Regions from separate parts of the Branchiibius cervicis genome, predicted to be linked through region 3. Evidence: riboswitches for the same ligand, from Rfam matches in the RefSeq annotation. Region 3 holds a riboswitch; each other region holds the start of a gene.
The links. A riboswitch is a leader RNA that binds a small molecule or an ion and turns the genes downstream of it on or off. The one in region 3 is predicted to bind S-adenosylmethionine.
Positions count from the first base shown of each region.

Region 1 (4,591 bases), 3.4 Mb from region 3:
GCCAGTGCCGTGGCTGATGCGCGTCTGGCGGCATTGTGCGCCGAATCCGGATCTACGTACCCAACGCACCATCGCCCCGCTGATGCGCAGCTACCCCGGCGTCGCCAAAGACCTTTCGTACACGACGCTGTCGCGCTACGAGAACGGCGCGGTACCGGTCACGCTGGAGATCGTGTCCGCCTTCGAGCAGGTGCTCGGCCTGGCACCGGGGATCATCGGTGCGCACCTGGAGGACAGCGCGGTGGTGCACATCGATCGGATGCAGCGCCGGTCGCTGCTGGATCGGGTGGACAGCGGCCTCAACGGCCCCGACTGGCACCGCCTCAGCCACCTGCTGACCGCACCGGCCGGCGGACTGGTGTTGCGCAGCGCCGACACCCAGGCCCTGATCTCCCGGCTGATGACCGAGATGACCGTATCCCTCGGGTCGGCATACCAGTTCCGGATGCGGGCCCTGATCCGGTTGGCCAAGGACGAGTTCACCCGCGACCTGGTGGGCGATGCAATCGAGGAACACCTCTCGGCCTGCGGGTACTCCGTCATCGGAGACACCTTGGAGCTGTTGCCCAAGGCCCACCATCCGCGCACCGCCGAGGTGCTGATGGACAGTTACCAGAAGCTCGAGGGCGTTGCGCTGCTCCTTGCCGGCGGAGCGATCGAACTGGCGGTCGTCGAGGATCAGATCACACCGGCCTTCTGGGCCCGTCTCGGCGAGCAACTCCTTGCCGATCTCAGCCAACCCGGATCGTCGCGATACGAGCCGGCGGTGTTGATCTTCAACCTCCTGGTGCGACCCGCCCAGACGCACCTGCTGGCCCGGCTGGGGGACCGGGCCCGACGAGATCTGCTCGAGCACCGCGCCGCGCGGTCGGCGGCCGACCGCAGCCCCGAGGAGACCCGGGTGCTGCGGGCCCGGTGCGATCGCATCGCGGAGAAACTGCTCGAGCAGACGCGCCCGCACCGGCCGGCCACCCTGGTCGAGGGGCTCATCTACCGGTTGCGCGAAGCCTTGTCGGATGAGATCTCACCCCTGACGGGTGCGATCGTGCTGGCCTCCAGCCCGTTCGCCGACGCGCTGTCGCACCATCTGGAGCATCACGACCAGGATCTGCCCGGCGCCCAGGTGACACTGAACTCCTGCCAGCGCTACGACGCGGGTTCCCTCGGCGACACCTACCGACAGGCCGATCCGGACCAGCGGGCCAGATTGCTGGTGCCGTTGGCACACAACCGCGCATTCCCGCCCGACATCGACCTGGGTGCGGAGATGCGCGCGCCCAACGTCGAGCGGCGACGACTGCTCTATGCCGCAGGGATGTCGGCCCACCCGGGCCTGGAGGAACTGTCCCAGGAGACCGGCCTGGCTCCGTTGGAGCGCACTGCGGTGCGTTGGTGGTCGCAGGTGGACATCCCCCCGGCCTAAGCGATCAGGCGGGCGTCTTTTCGCCAGCCTCGACCGCAATCGGCAACCGGTTGCGCGACGGCGGGAGCGGACAGGTGGCGTACGGCGTATAGGCGCACGGCAGGTTGATCGCGCGGTTGAAGTCGAGCGTGACCCGGCCCTCGGCGTCCGGCGCGGGGACCGACAGGGCCCGGTTCGCGGCGTACGTGCTGACCCCACTGGTCGCATCGCGCAGCAGCACCAGCAGATCGTCCCCGTGCCCGGGGAACGCCACGAGGGTCAGGTCCTGCCCGTCCTTGGTGAAGTGGATCTCGCCGGGTGCGTCGTAGACGTGTTGCAGACCGTCGACCGCGGCGCCGACCGTGGTGGGGACCGGCTCGTCGTACGCCGTGTAGCGGCCTTCGACGACCCAGGACGGGTCGGGGGCGAAGGCGGGTGTGCCTTGGTACGCGGTCAGGATCTCGTGGTCGGGGTGCCGCGGACGGATGATGTCCTCGCCACCGCGCTTGGCGATCTCGATGACACCGTCGCCGAATCCCACTGTCACACCGGCACGTTCGGGGATGACTCCGAAGTCGACGGTACCTTCGAGGCGCTCGCCGTCCTTGGTCAGCGCCTCGCCGTCGTCCAGACGGACGTGGATGCCGCGGTCGTCTGCCCACCACTGTCCGGGGGCCCGCTCGAATCGCTGGGGTTGGTCGGTCAGGAAGTGCAGACCGGTGACCGCCAGGAAGCCGTGCCGGTCGGACCGGACCTGCTCGTGGTGGTCGTGCCAGCGCTGCCATTCGGAGGCGAAGTCGGTGCTGTGGATGACGGCGTTGCTCATGGCTGCTCCCTCGGGGTGGCTCTCACGCTTGCCCGCCGGGGATCCGATCGGGCCGGGCTTTCACCTGGAGCACCCCACCGCGGTAGGAGGGTTGCCGGTCAGCCAGCCAGGGCTTGTCGCTGACGCTCAATGCCTACTTTGAAAGTAGGGGATGTGCGGTCGGCTTGTCCACTTCTGTTCGGACCACTCATCTCAGGCTCTTAGCGGCTCGGGTGCAATACGGTTTGCCTATGAAGAAGCTCAAGCTGACCCTTCTGGCGCTCGGCCTGATCGCGCTCATCGTCGGCGCCGTGATGCTGTTCATGGCGGTCAGCGTCGACATGAAGGTCGTCTGGGAAATCGCGACCCGCTACCAGGGCGGTGGCACGAAGGAGACGCTGCACGACCCGCGGCCCAAGATGCTGATCATCAGCGGGATCGCCCTCGGTGCCGGGGTGCTGATCGGTCTCGGGCTGGGGCTGCCACTGCATCGCGCCCTGTCGCAGAAGAAGCTGGATGCGTTGGTAGACCAGCGGGTTCAGCAGCGGCTGGCCGGGTCGGCGCCGGAAGCCGCGACCGAGTAGCTAGCGGCGGGCGTCGATCAGATGCCTCGTCGAGTGCGCGACGAACGGCTCGCCCCGCCGCATCCGGGCATCCAGTTCACGTAGCTGCAGGTCGTAACGCTCCACGGTGAAATCCGGCACCCACCACACGCATTTGCGTAGCGTCCACACCACGGCACCCACGTCGTAGAACTCCATCCGGCAGCGCGCCGTACGCAGATCAACGACCGTCAGCCCAGCGCTCCTCGCCTCTGCCGCTTCGGTTCTCGGATCCCGCGCCGCGCGTGCTTCGGGCTGCGCGCCGAGAAAGTACTCGATCAACTCGAACGCCGACGCCGGACCGACGTGCTGTGCGACGTAGTGCCCCTCCGGCTCCAACACCCGGCCGATCTCGGTCCAGTCCGGCTGCACCGGGTGCCGGGAGGTGACCAGATCGAAGGATCGATCCGCGAACGGCAACGGAGCACCTGGATCGGTCTGCACCACACGGACGCCGCGTCCCGCCAGCCGCGTCCGCGCCCGGTCGGCGTTGGGCGGCCACGACTCGGTGACCGTCATGGCCGCAGGGAGCACGGGGGCTTCAGCGATGACCTCCCCGCCACCGGTGTCGATGTCCAGGGCGCGCCGCGCCTTCGCCAGCCGGCCGGCCACCAGGTGGGCGTACCCCCAGGGGGCCGTTCCTCCGTGGCCCGACCGGCCAGCCACTCGAATCCCCATCCGGCGACGTCGGCGGCCTCGGCCTCGGCGATGAGCTCCGCATAGGGCCTCATGAGTCCATCGTGCCAGTCCCGCTCGGGCGCCGGTCGGGCCGCGACGACGCCCATCGGTGCCTGCGTACGGATAGGTTCAGTGACGCCATGGATGAGGAATCGCACGACACTGCGCGGGCGGCGGCAGAGCGCCTCGGATTGGGTGCGCAATACCAGCGGCTGCAGGAACGACGGGCGACTGCCTTTGTGCCGGCAGTGGTACGCCGGTTCCAGGACATCGACGGCGGCACGCAGGCCGGCCTGCTCTCACTCACGCTGTTCACGACAGTCCTCCCGTTGGTCATCCTGGGCTTCGGATACTTCAGCGGGTTCGCCGCCAACATCAGCGTCGGCGTGCTCTTCCAGCGTCAGCTCGGGCTGAGCGGATCCCTCGGGCAAACGGTGCGCGAGGCGTTCGGTGCAGCCGATGCGTTGCGTTCGTCCTGGACCGTGGTCGGTCTCGCCGGGTTCCTGGTGTGGGGGATTCCGATGACGTCCCAGGTGGCCGGAATCTTTGCGGCCGCTTGGCGCCGCGAGCCGTTGACCTTCTGGCAGCGCGTGGGCCGCGGGACGCTGTGGTTCGTCGCCTACCTGGTCACCCTCGCGATCCACGACGTCGTCGCGTTCGGTGGTGATCACCCACTCTCCGTGGCGATTCCGCTGTATCTGGTGTCGTTGATCCCGCTCTGGGTGTTCTGGACGGTGACCCCTGCCCTTCTGGTGCGTGAGGGCGGCCGGGGCGCACGGTTCCTGGTGACGGCCGGTTTCGCCGGTCTGACCATCGACGGCGTCATTCTGCCGCTGGTGGAGCGGCTGTTCGCGCCATCCCTGCTGGAGGGGTGGAACGGTTTCGGACCGATCGGCGTCGCGATGGCGATCATCATCTGGTGCGGCGCGATCGCCGTCGGCTGGGTCCTCACCGCATGTGTGGGCGCGGTGCTGTGGGAACGATCCGCACCGTCGGCGACGGTGCTGGAAGTGGAAGCCGCCCCCGGCGCCGAATGACCGGCGTACGCCGACTGGCTGCGAACTCAGCCGTGCTCGTGCACGCGGCCGAACGGGTCAGCCCCGC
Region 1 is NZ_JBHSWJ010000002.1:3,583,975-3,588,565, reverse strand. Features, by position in the region: gene ACFQBT_RS18580 (hypothetical protein) at 1-1,423, shown strand, start outside; gene ACFQBT_RS18575 (DUF1684 domain-containing protein) at 1,428-2,228, opposite strand; SAM riboswitch class IV at 2,248-2,362, opposite strand; gene ACFQBT_RS18570 (hypothetical protein) at 2,459-2,791, shown strand; gene ACFQBT_RS18565 (class I SAM-dependent methyltransferase) at 2,792-3,421, opposite strand; gene ACFQBT_RS18560 (hypothetical protein) at 3,628-4,524, shown strand; gene ACFQBT_RS18555 (winged helix DNA-binding domain-containing protein) at 4,582-4,591, opposite strand, start outside.
Region 1: linked by a shared signal. The riboswitch ahead of ACFQBT_RS18575 (DUF1684 domain-containing protein) and the one ahead of ACFQBT_RS01145 (amino acid ABC transporter permease) in region 3 are both predicted to bind S-adenosylmethionine.

Region 2 (4,591 bases), 970 kb from region 3:
GAGTACGGCGATGGCGGACGCCCGGGTGACCGACGTGCGTCCGGACGCCAAGGCCCTGGTCATCGAGATCGACGGTTCGTACCCGGTGGTGCGCGCCCATCTGCTGCCGGATCGCACGGTGATCGGCGTGGAGTCGTTCAACTGGGAGATGGGCTTCCCGCAGGGCGGTCAGGTGTGGGACCGGCTGGCGACAGCGATCACGAATACCGCGGCACACCAAGGGATACCGGTGGCCGAGGGCAGCCGCGAATTCGGCAAGGACGGCGCCGTACTGGACCGTGAGGTCTGGGCGGTCAAGGGCTGAGGCAGCGATGAGCACAGCGGAAACCGCACCGGCGCGCAGCGCACCATCCGGCCCGATGCTGGACTCGGCGGGAGATGCCCGTCGGCGCTCGGCCCTGCGCCGGATGCGTTTCGTGGCCACCGGTCTGCTCGTTCTCGCCGCCATCGTCTTCGTCGCCACTCACGGTCACGGCGGCGTCTGGGGTTACGTGAACGCCGCGTCCGAAGCGGCGATGGTCGGCGCGGTCGCCGACTGGTTCGCGGTCACCGCGCTCTTCCGGCATCCGCTCGGATTGCCGATCCCGCACACGGCGATCATCCCTGAGCGCAAGGATTCCATCGGGGAGAACCTGGAGGAGTTCGTCACGGAGAACTTCCTCACGGCCGACAACGTCCAGGAGCGGCTGGCCGGGGCGCAGGTCGCCCGCCGGATCGGGGAGTGGCTCGCCGAACCCGTCAATGCCCGGCGCGTGGTCGACCAGTCGGCACCGGCACTGGCTCGCGCAGTTGGCAACATCAAGGACGAGGACGTCAAGGGTCTGCTCGACCGGGTGCTGCTGCCCCGGGTGGCCCGCGAACCGGTGTCCGAACTGCTCGGCACGCTGTTGGAGGGCATCGTCGACGACGGATCGCACCACGGTCTGGTCGATCTGACCGCACGTGAGTTGCACGCCTGGGTCCGTGACAACCGCAGCAGCGTGACCTCCATCATTTCCGAGCGCGCGCCGTCGTGGTCGCCCAAGTGGCTGGACGACACGGTCTCGACCCGGTTGCACACCGAGATCGTGAAGTGGCTGGAGGACATCCGCGACAACCCGAACCACCCGGTCCGCGGTGCGCTCGACAACGTGTTGCGGCAACTGGCCGACCAGCTGCAGCACGACCCCGACACGATGCAGCAGACCGAGGCGCTGAAGGTCCGTCTCCTCTCGCACCCGAACGTTTCCACCTCCTTGCTGTCCCTGTGGCGGTCGGGCCAGACCGTGCTCGTCGACGCGCTGAACGATCCCGACGGCGACCTGCGGGTGCGGCTCGCCCGCTTGATCGGTGACACCGGGCAGCGACTGGTGACCGATCCGGAGTTGCAGGCAGCGGTGGACCGGCGGATCAGCGAGGTGGCCGGTCACCTGGTGTCGACGTACGGCCGCGAGCTGTCCAGCGTCATCTCCCAGACCATCCAGCGCTGGGACGGCAAGGAGGCTTCCGAGCGGATCGAGCTGCACGTCGGGCGCGACCTGCAGTTCATCCGGATCAACGGCACCGTGGTCGGCGGTCTGGTGGGTCTGTTGATCTACACCGTGTCGCAGTTCCTCTGAGCGGCTCACCATCGGCTCGGTATAAGAGACGGTTATACATTTCCAAGCGGCTGGGTGTAGTTTCTCGGCAGGTCATGAGTGCCAGCGCCAAGCCCCGGCTCGCTGGCCGGCAACCCTCCTCCGCGGTGGGGTGCCCCGGGTGAGGACCTGGCCCAGCCACTCGACGTACGCCGAGTGACCGGGCAAGCGCGGACGACCCGTGAGCGTCCGCACCAGTCAGATACCGGACACCCGAAAGGTTCGTCATGAGCGACACCCCTAACTGGTCCTTCGAGACCCGGCAGATCCATGCCGGTCAGAGCGTCGATCCCACGACGCAGGCCCGAGCACTGCCGATCTACCAGACCACCTCCTACGTCTTCAACGACACCACCCAGGCCGCGAACCTCTTCGGCCTCAGCGAGTTCGGGAACATCTACACCCGGTTGATGAACCCGACCAACGACGTGGTCGAGCAGCGGATCGCCAGCCTCGAGGGCGGCGTCGGCGCGTTGCTCACCGCTTCCGGCCAGGCCGCCGAGACCCTCGCCATCCTGAACATCGCGGAGGCGGGCGACCACATCGTGGCCAGCCCGGCGCTCTACGGCGGCACCTTCAACCTGTTGAAGTACACGCTGAAGAAGTTGGGCATCGAGACCACGTTCGTGCAGGACGCGACCGACCTGGAGCAGTGGCGCGCGGCGATCCGCCCGAACACCAAGCTGTTCTACGGCGAGACCATCGCCAACCCCAAGCAGGAGATCCTCGACATCGAGGGTGTTGCCTCGGTGGCGCACGAGGCCGGGGTCCCGCTGGTCGTCGACAACACAGTGGCCACGCCGTACGTGCTGCGCCCGATCGAGCACGGCGCCGACATCGTGGTGCACTCGGCGACCAAGTACCTGGGCGGACATGGCACGTCGATCGCCGGTGTGATCGTCGACAGCGGCAACTTCGACTTCGGCAAGGATCCGGAGAAGTTCCCGAACTACAACACGCCGGAGGAGAGCTACCACGGCCTGGTCTACGCCCGTGACCTCGGCGTCGGAAGTCCGCTGGGGGCCAATCTGGCCTTCATCCTCAAGGCGCGGGTGCAGTTGCAGCGCGATCTCGGTGCGCCGCTGTCGCCGTTCAACGCCTTCCTGATTGCGCAGGGTATCGAGACCCTGAGCCTGCGCATCGAGCGGCACCTGGAGAACGCTCGCAAGGTCGCCGAGTGGCTGCAGACGCAGGAGCAGGTCAAGGAGGTCCTGTGGGCCTCGCTGCCGGGCAGCCCCTACTACGACCTTGCGCAGAAGTACACGCCGCTCGGCTCAGGTGCGGTGCTGTCCTTCGAGATCGAGGGCGGCGTCGACGCGGGGAAGAAGTTCGTGGACTCCCTGGAGCTGTTCTCGCTGGTGGCTAACATCGGCGATGTCCGGTCGCTGGCGATCCACCCGGCCTCGACGACGCACAGTCAGGGCAGCGACGAGGACCGTCTGGCCGCGGGTGTGACACCGGGTCTGGTGCGTCTTGCGGTCGGTCTGGAGCACATCGACGACATCATTGCCGACCTGGACCAGGGCTTCCGCGCCGCGAAGGCCTGATCCGGCCGAAAAACCATTCGCAACACCCACCGCGTCTCTGACACGGTGGGTGTTGTCGTATCCGATCGAGATGAGGGAGGTCGTGCCATGGCCGTGTTCACGTGCGTCCGCCACCTACTTCCTGATGATCGGAATACCGTTGAACCAGAACCCTTCCGACGCAACTGAAGCGTCGATTCTTCCCTTCCTTGCCCGCTTCGAGGTCCACGAACTGGAACCCGGTCAGCGATGGTCGAGCTGGCGGCAGATTCCAGCCCTGTCCCGCGGCCCGGCGCCGTGGCCCGAGTGGCTGGTCTCCGACGACGAGTCGGTCGAGACCGAGCTGGGCATCCTCAAGACGGGAAAGGAAGCCGACGTCTTCCTGCTCGAGCGCGCAAGTGTGTCGGGCCAGCCGCGCACGACCCGGCTGGCGGCCAAGCGGTACCGCGACGTGCAGCGCACGTCATTCACCCGGACGGCTGACTACACCGAGGGCCGGGGGATCCCGAAGAAGGGTCACCGGGAGCGCCGGGCTCTGGCGAAGAAGACATCCTTCGGTAAGCACCTGGCCGCCGGTCGCTGGGCGATGGCCGAGTGGGAGTCCCTGGTGAGACTGTGGGAGGCCGGGTTACCGGTGCCGTACCCGGTGCAGATCGACGGCACCGAGATCCTGATGGAGTTGATCACCCACCCCGACGGGTCGCCGGCCCCGCGGTTGGCGGCACTGCGCGCAATATCGCGCGAGCAACTGGAGGATCTGTTCGATCAGGCCCGTACGGCGCTGATCACCATGGCGGGCCTCGGCGTCGCGCATGGTGACCTGTCGGCGTACAACCTGCTGGTGGCCGGCTCGCGGCTGGTGATCATCGACGTACCGCAGACCGTCGATGTGATCGGCAACCCGCACGGTATGGACTTCCTGCACCGCGACTGCCGTAACGTCGCCACCTGGTTCGCCGGCAAAGGCCTCGCGGTGGATGGCGACGAACTCTTCGGGGAGGTCGCCGCGCACGCGTGGTGAGGCCTCAGCTGCCGGGGTGGGTGGTGTAGGTGTGGCCGGCGGGGCTGGTCCAGGTGCACACGCCGTGGGGTGTCATGGTGACGGTCCAGCCGCCTTCGTGTTTGGCGCGGTGGTGGTGGCGGCATAGGCATTGCAGGTTGTGGGCGGCGGTGGGCCCGTCGGGGTAGCGGGTCACGTGGTCCAGGTCGGTGAGTTTGGCGGGTCGGGTGCAGCCGGGGAAGCGGCAGTGCTGGTCGCGGGCTCGCACGAACCGGGCTAGGCGGGCCCCGGGACGGTAGGACCGGTCACTGGTTTCGATGACGGTGCCGGTGGTCGCGTCGGTCAGGGCGCGGGTCAGCTTGATCCCGAGCACGTGGGTCATCTGGGTGATCACCTCCGCGGGGATGACCCCCACCCGCGGCAGCAACACGTCCCCGATCCCGCAGTGA
Region 2 is NZ_JBHSWJ010000002.1:1,143,129-1,147,719, forward strand. Features, by position in the region: gene ACFQBT_RS06120 (hypothetical protein) at 1-304, shown strand, start outside; gene ACFQBT_RS06125 (DUF445 domain-containing protein) at 312-1,598, shown strand; SAM riboswitch class IV at 1,669-1,793, shown strand; gene ACFQBT_RS06130 (bifunctional o-acetylhomoserine/o-acetylserine sulfhydrylase) at 1,844-3,163, shown strand; gene ACFQBT_RS06135 (serine protein kinase RIO) at 3,234-4,163, shown strand; gene ACFQBT_RS06140 (HNH endonuclease signature motif containing protein) at 4,168-4,591, opposite strand, start outside.
Region 2: linked by a shared signal. The riboswitch ahead of ACFQBT_RS06130 (bifunctional o-acetylhomoserine/o-acetylserine sulfhydrylase) and the one ahead of ACFQBT_RS01145 (amino acid ABC transporter permease) in region 3 are both predicted to bind S-adenosylmethionine.

Region 3 (4,591 bases):
GGCTGGGTCTGGCTCTGGACCAGGCGCGCGTCGCCCTCCCCACCGATGACGTGCCGGTGGGCGCAGTCATCGTCGACGCACACGGTCGGCTCATCGGGGCCGGTCCGAATCGCCGTGTCGCCGACGCCGATCCGCTGGCGCACGCCGAAATCGTCGCCATCCGGGCGGCCGCGGCGACCCTCGGCCATTACCGCCTCGACGACTGCACCATCGCGGTCACGTTGGAGCCGTGTCTGATGTGCGCGGGCGCGATCATGCAGTCGCGGATCGCGCACATCGTCTTCGGCGCCTGGGATCCCAAGGCCGGTGCGTGCGGGAGCGCCTGGGATGTCATCGAGCAGAACCCATCCCCGCACCGCGTGGACTCGCTCGGCGGGGTCCGGCGGGACGAATGTGCCCAGCTCCTGACCGACTTCTTCCGCGCGCGACGCCGTTAGCCCGGCCGGCTCATTCCTGCCAGGGATAGAACGGCGGCATGTCGCTGGACGTGCGCCCGGTGAACTCGGTGTCGCGCTTCTCCAGGAACGCTCGCACGCCCTCCTGGCCGTCGGCGAAGCTGGTGTAGTACATCGCCAGCGAGTCGATCCGGTGCGCTTCCATCGGGTGCGGCTGGGCGCTGTTGCGGTACATCATCTGCCGGGTCAACGCGATACCGACCGCCGAGCGACCGTCGATGAATTTGCGGGCCAGTTCGTACGCCGCGGGCAACAGTTCGTCAGGCTCGTGCAGTGAGCGGACCAAGCCACCCGCCAGGGCCTCGTCGGGGAGAGGATGTCCGCGGCGTACGTCCATTCCAGGGCGCGGGAGATGCCCACGATGCGCGGCAGGAACCACGACGAGGTGGCCTCGGGCACGATGCCCAGGCGCCCGAAGACGAAGCCGATCCGGGCTTTGGTCGAGGCCAGGCGGATGTCCATCGGCAGCGTCATGGTCGCCCCGATGCCCACGGCGGCGCCGTTGATCGCGGCGATCACCGGCTTGGTGCAGGCGTAGATGGCCAGGGAAACGCGCCCGCCGGTATCGCGCACACCCTCGAAGATCTCGGGGTCGTCAAGGCGCTCGGTCAGGTCCTGCACCGTCGGCGCCAGCCCCGGCGTGAGGCCGAAGACGTTGCCCTCCTTGGTCAGATCCATACCGGCGCAGAAGGCCCGCCCGGCGCCGGTGACCACGACGACGCGGGTGTCGTCGTCCGTGCTGGCGCGGGTGAAGGCGTCGACCAACTCGTTCGCCATGGTCACGGTGAAGGAGTTCAGTTGCTCGGGCCGGTTGAGGGTCAGCGTGCAGATCCCGTCCACGACGCTGTAGTCCAGGGTTTCGTAGTCGCTCACGGATCGATCATCCCGCACGGCGTCGGCACGTGGAGTTGACGGGTCACTGAAACAATGTCTACTCTCCCGGTAGGCATTGAGCGTCGATGACAAGCCCTGGCTGGTCGACCAGCAACCCTCGTTCCGCGGTGGGGTGCTCCAGGTGAAAGCCCGGCCCGTTAGCGAACCCGCGCGGGCAAGCGCAGTGACGCAGCCTCGGCCGCGTCACGAAGGTCGTCGGCTCACGTCGTGGCCTTCGAACTCGTTGGAGTCGTCCATGTCCTCACCTCCCGGTTATGCACAAGCCGCAGTCGAGCAGGTTGCCGACGTTGCTTCGGACCCCTCTGCTGACCGCACTGCCCGCAGGGTCATCCCGCAACGGCACCCGTGGCGCTGGGTGGCCGCCGCCGGTGTCGCCGTCCTGGCAGCGATGGCGATCAACGCGCTGATCACCAACCCGTTCTTCCAATGGGATCGTTTCGGCTACTGGTTCACCAGACCCGTTGTCCTGCAGGGACTTTGGATCACGTTGAAAGTGACGGCCGCAGCGGCGGTGCTTGGTTTCATCGGAGCGCTCGTTCTGGCAGTCGCTCGTCTGTCCAGCAATCCGTTGCTGCGGGCGGCCAGTTGGGCCTACACCTGGTTGTTCCGGTCGATCCCGTTGATCGTGATCCTGCTGTTCCTGGTCAACTTCGGCGCTCTGTACAAGACCATCAGTCTCGGGGTGCCCTTCGGGCCGGAGTTCGTCCGCTTCGACGAATCGCGGCTGGCCACCGACATCGCGTTGGCGATCATCGGTCTGTCCCTGGCGGAAGCCGCCTACGGCTCGGAGGTCGTGCGCGCCGGCATCCTGTCGGTCGACCAGGGCCAGCACGAGGCGGCTGCCGCGCTGGGTCTGCCCAAGAGGTACCAGTTCCGCAGAATCGTTCTGCCGCAGGCGCTTCGCTCGATCGTGCCGAACTTCGTCAATCAGTTGATCGGGCTCATCAAAGCGAGCTCGCTGGTCTTCTACGTCTCGCTACTCGACCTCTTCGGGCAGGTGCAGACGCTGGGCAGCACCTATCCCGGCGACATCATCCCGCTGCTGCTGGTAGCAACCGTCTGGTATGTGATCCTCACCAGTGCTCTGTCCGTGGTGCAGTTCTACGTCGAGCGGCACTACGCCCGCGGGGCAGTGCGGACGTTGCCGCCGACGCCGCTGCAACGGCTGCGCGCCGTCATCGGTCGCAAGCAGGTGACGGCATGAGCGCCGCGCCGGTCACCTCCGCCGCAATCCACGTCCACAACGTGACCAAGAGGTACGCCGACAACGCCGTTCTCGACGACGTGCAGTTGACCGTGCGGCCGGGCGAGGTCGTCGTGATCATCGGCCCGTCGGGATCCGGAAAGTCGACGTTGCTGCGTACGATCAACCACCTCGAGAAGCCGGACCTGGGCTATGTGCAGGTCGGCGACGAGCTCATTGGCGTCCGCGAACACGGTTCTGATCTGAAGGAACTCAGTGAGCGCGAGATCCTGAAGCAACGTGCACAGATCGGCTTCGTCTTCCAGTCCTTCAATCTCTTCCCGCACCTGACGGTGCTGGAGAACGTCGCCGCGGCACCCGTCGCCACCGGTCACACGGATGGGCCGACAGCTCGGCGGCGAGCTGCCGAACTCCTCGCCCAGGTCGGTTTGGCGCAGAAGGAAGATGCCTACCCACGGCAACTGTCCGGAGGTCAGCAACAGCGGGTCGCGATTGCCCGGGCGCTAGCTCTCGATCCGGGCGTGATCCTCTTCGACGAGCCCACCTCGGCTCTGGATCCGGAGCTGGTCGGTGAGGTGCTCGCGGTGATCAGGATCTCGCGCGCAGCGGTCGCACCCTGGTGATCGTCACGCACGAAATCGGTTTCGCCCGTGAAGTCGCGGACCGCATCGTCTTCCTCGACCAGGGGGTCCTCTTGGAGCAGGGGCCACCGGTCGAGGTACTGGACAACCCGGCGCATGAGCGGACCCGCGCCTTCTTGTCCGCGGTCCTCTAGCAATTCCGCAGCGCAGTCTCACCCGGCCCTGTCGTCAACAGGCCGGTCCACGAACCATTCCCGAAAGGAAACGTCATGACCTATCGTTCCCAGCCCGATCGCCGCACCCTGCTGCGCGGGGTCGTCGGTGGCGCCGCTGCCCTTGGCCTCGCGAGCTTCGCCACGGCCTGCTCCTCCTCCGACGCCGCTGAGTCCAGGAGCAAAGACGGCAAGACCGAACTCACCCTGGGCCAGCACTCCAACGGAGCGGCCGTACCGGCGAAAGTAACGGTGGCTCAGGTTGACGCGATTCGAAACACCCTGCCTCAGGGCGTCCTGGACGGCGGAAAGCTGGTCATCGGCATCGGCGCACTACCGGCCGGGTTCCCACCGTTGGCCTTCGTCGGCGACGACCAGCAGACGCTCACCGGTTCGGAGCCGGACCTGGGCCGTCTGGTCGCCGCCGTGTTCGGGCTCGAGCCGGACATCAAGAACTCCACCTGGGAGAACCTCTTCGTCGGGATCGACAGCGGTAAGACCGAGGTCGGTGTCTCCAACATCACCGACACCGAAGAGCGCAAGCGCAAGTACGACTTCGCCAGCTATCGCCAGGACAACCTGGCGTTCGTGGTGCCGAAGACCGATTCGTGGAACTTCTCCGACTACCAGAGCCTTGCCGGCAAAACGGTTGCCGTCGGCTCGGGTACCAACCAGGAGCGGATCCTGTTGGAGTGGAAGAAGAAGCTGCAGGGTGAGGGCAAGGATCTTCAGGTGAAGTACTTCCCGAGCAACAACGACACGTTCGTGGCACTGGCGGCCGGCAAGATCGACGCCTACTTCGGCCCCAATCCGGGCGCCGCCTACCAGGTGCGACAGACGCAGTCCACACCGAACGCGGTGCGCATCGCGGGCACCTTCTCCGGGGCCGGCTCCAGCCTGCAGGGTCTGATTGCCGCCACCACGAAGAAGGACTCCGGCCTGGCCAAACCGCTGGCCGCAGCCATCAACCACCTCATCGAGGACGGCACGTACGCCACCTGGCTGAAGGTATGGAACCTGTCCAACGAGGCGGTGAAGACCTCGCAGATCAACCCGCCCGGTCTGCCTCTGGACAACTCGTGACCCGAGGCCGGATCGGCATCGTCGGTGCCGGGGTGGCGGGGTCTTCGGCCGCCTGGCACCTGACGCGCGCCGGTTACGACGTCGAGGTTTTCGAGCAATACGAGGCCGGGCACGATCGTGGGAGTTCACATGGTTCGTCGCGGATCTTCCGGCTGGCCTATC
Region 3 is NZ_JBHSWJ010000002.1:174,713-179,303, forward strand. Features, by position in the region: gene tadA (tRNA adenosine(34) deaminase TadA) at 1-437, shown strand, start outside; gene ACFQBT_RS01135 (Clp protease/crotonase-like domain-containing protein) at 448-645, opposite strand; gene ACFQBT_RS01140 (enoyl-CoA hydratase-related protein) at 642-1,328, opposite strand; SAM riboswitch class IV at 1,401-1,516, shown strand; gene ACFQBT_RS01145 (amino acid ABC transporter permease) at 1,585-2,553, shown strand; partial or broken gene ACFQBT_RS01150 (amino acid ABC transporter ATP-binding protein) at 2,550-3,328, shown strand; gene ACFQBT_RS01155 (ABC transporter substrate-binding protein) at 3,404-4,429, shown strand; partial or broken gene ACFQBT_RS01160 (FAD-dependent oxidoreductase) at 4,357-4,591, shown strand, end outside.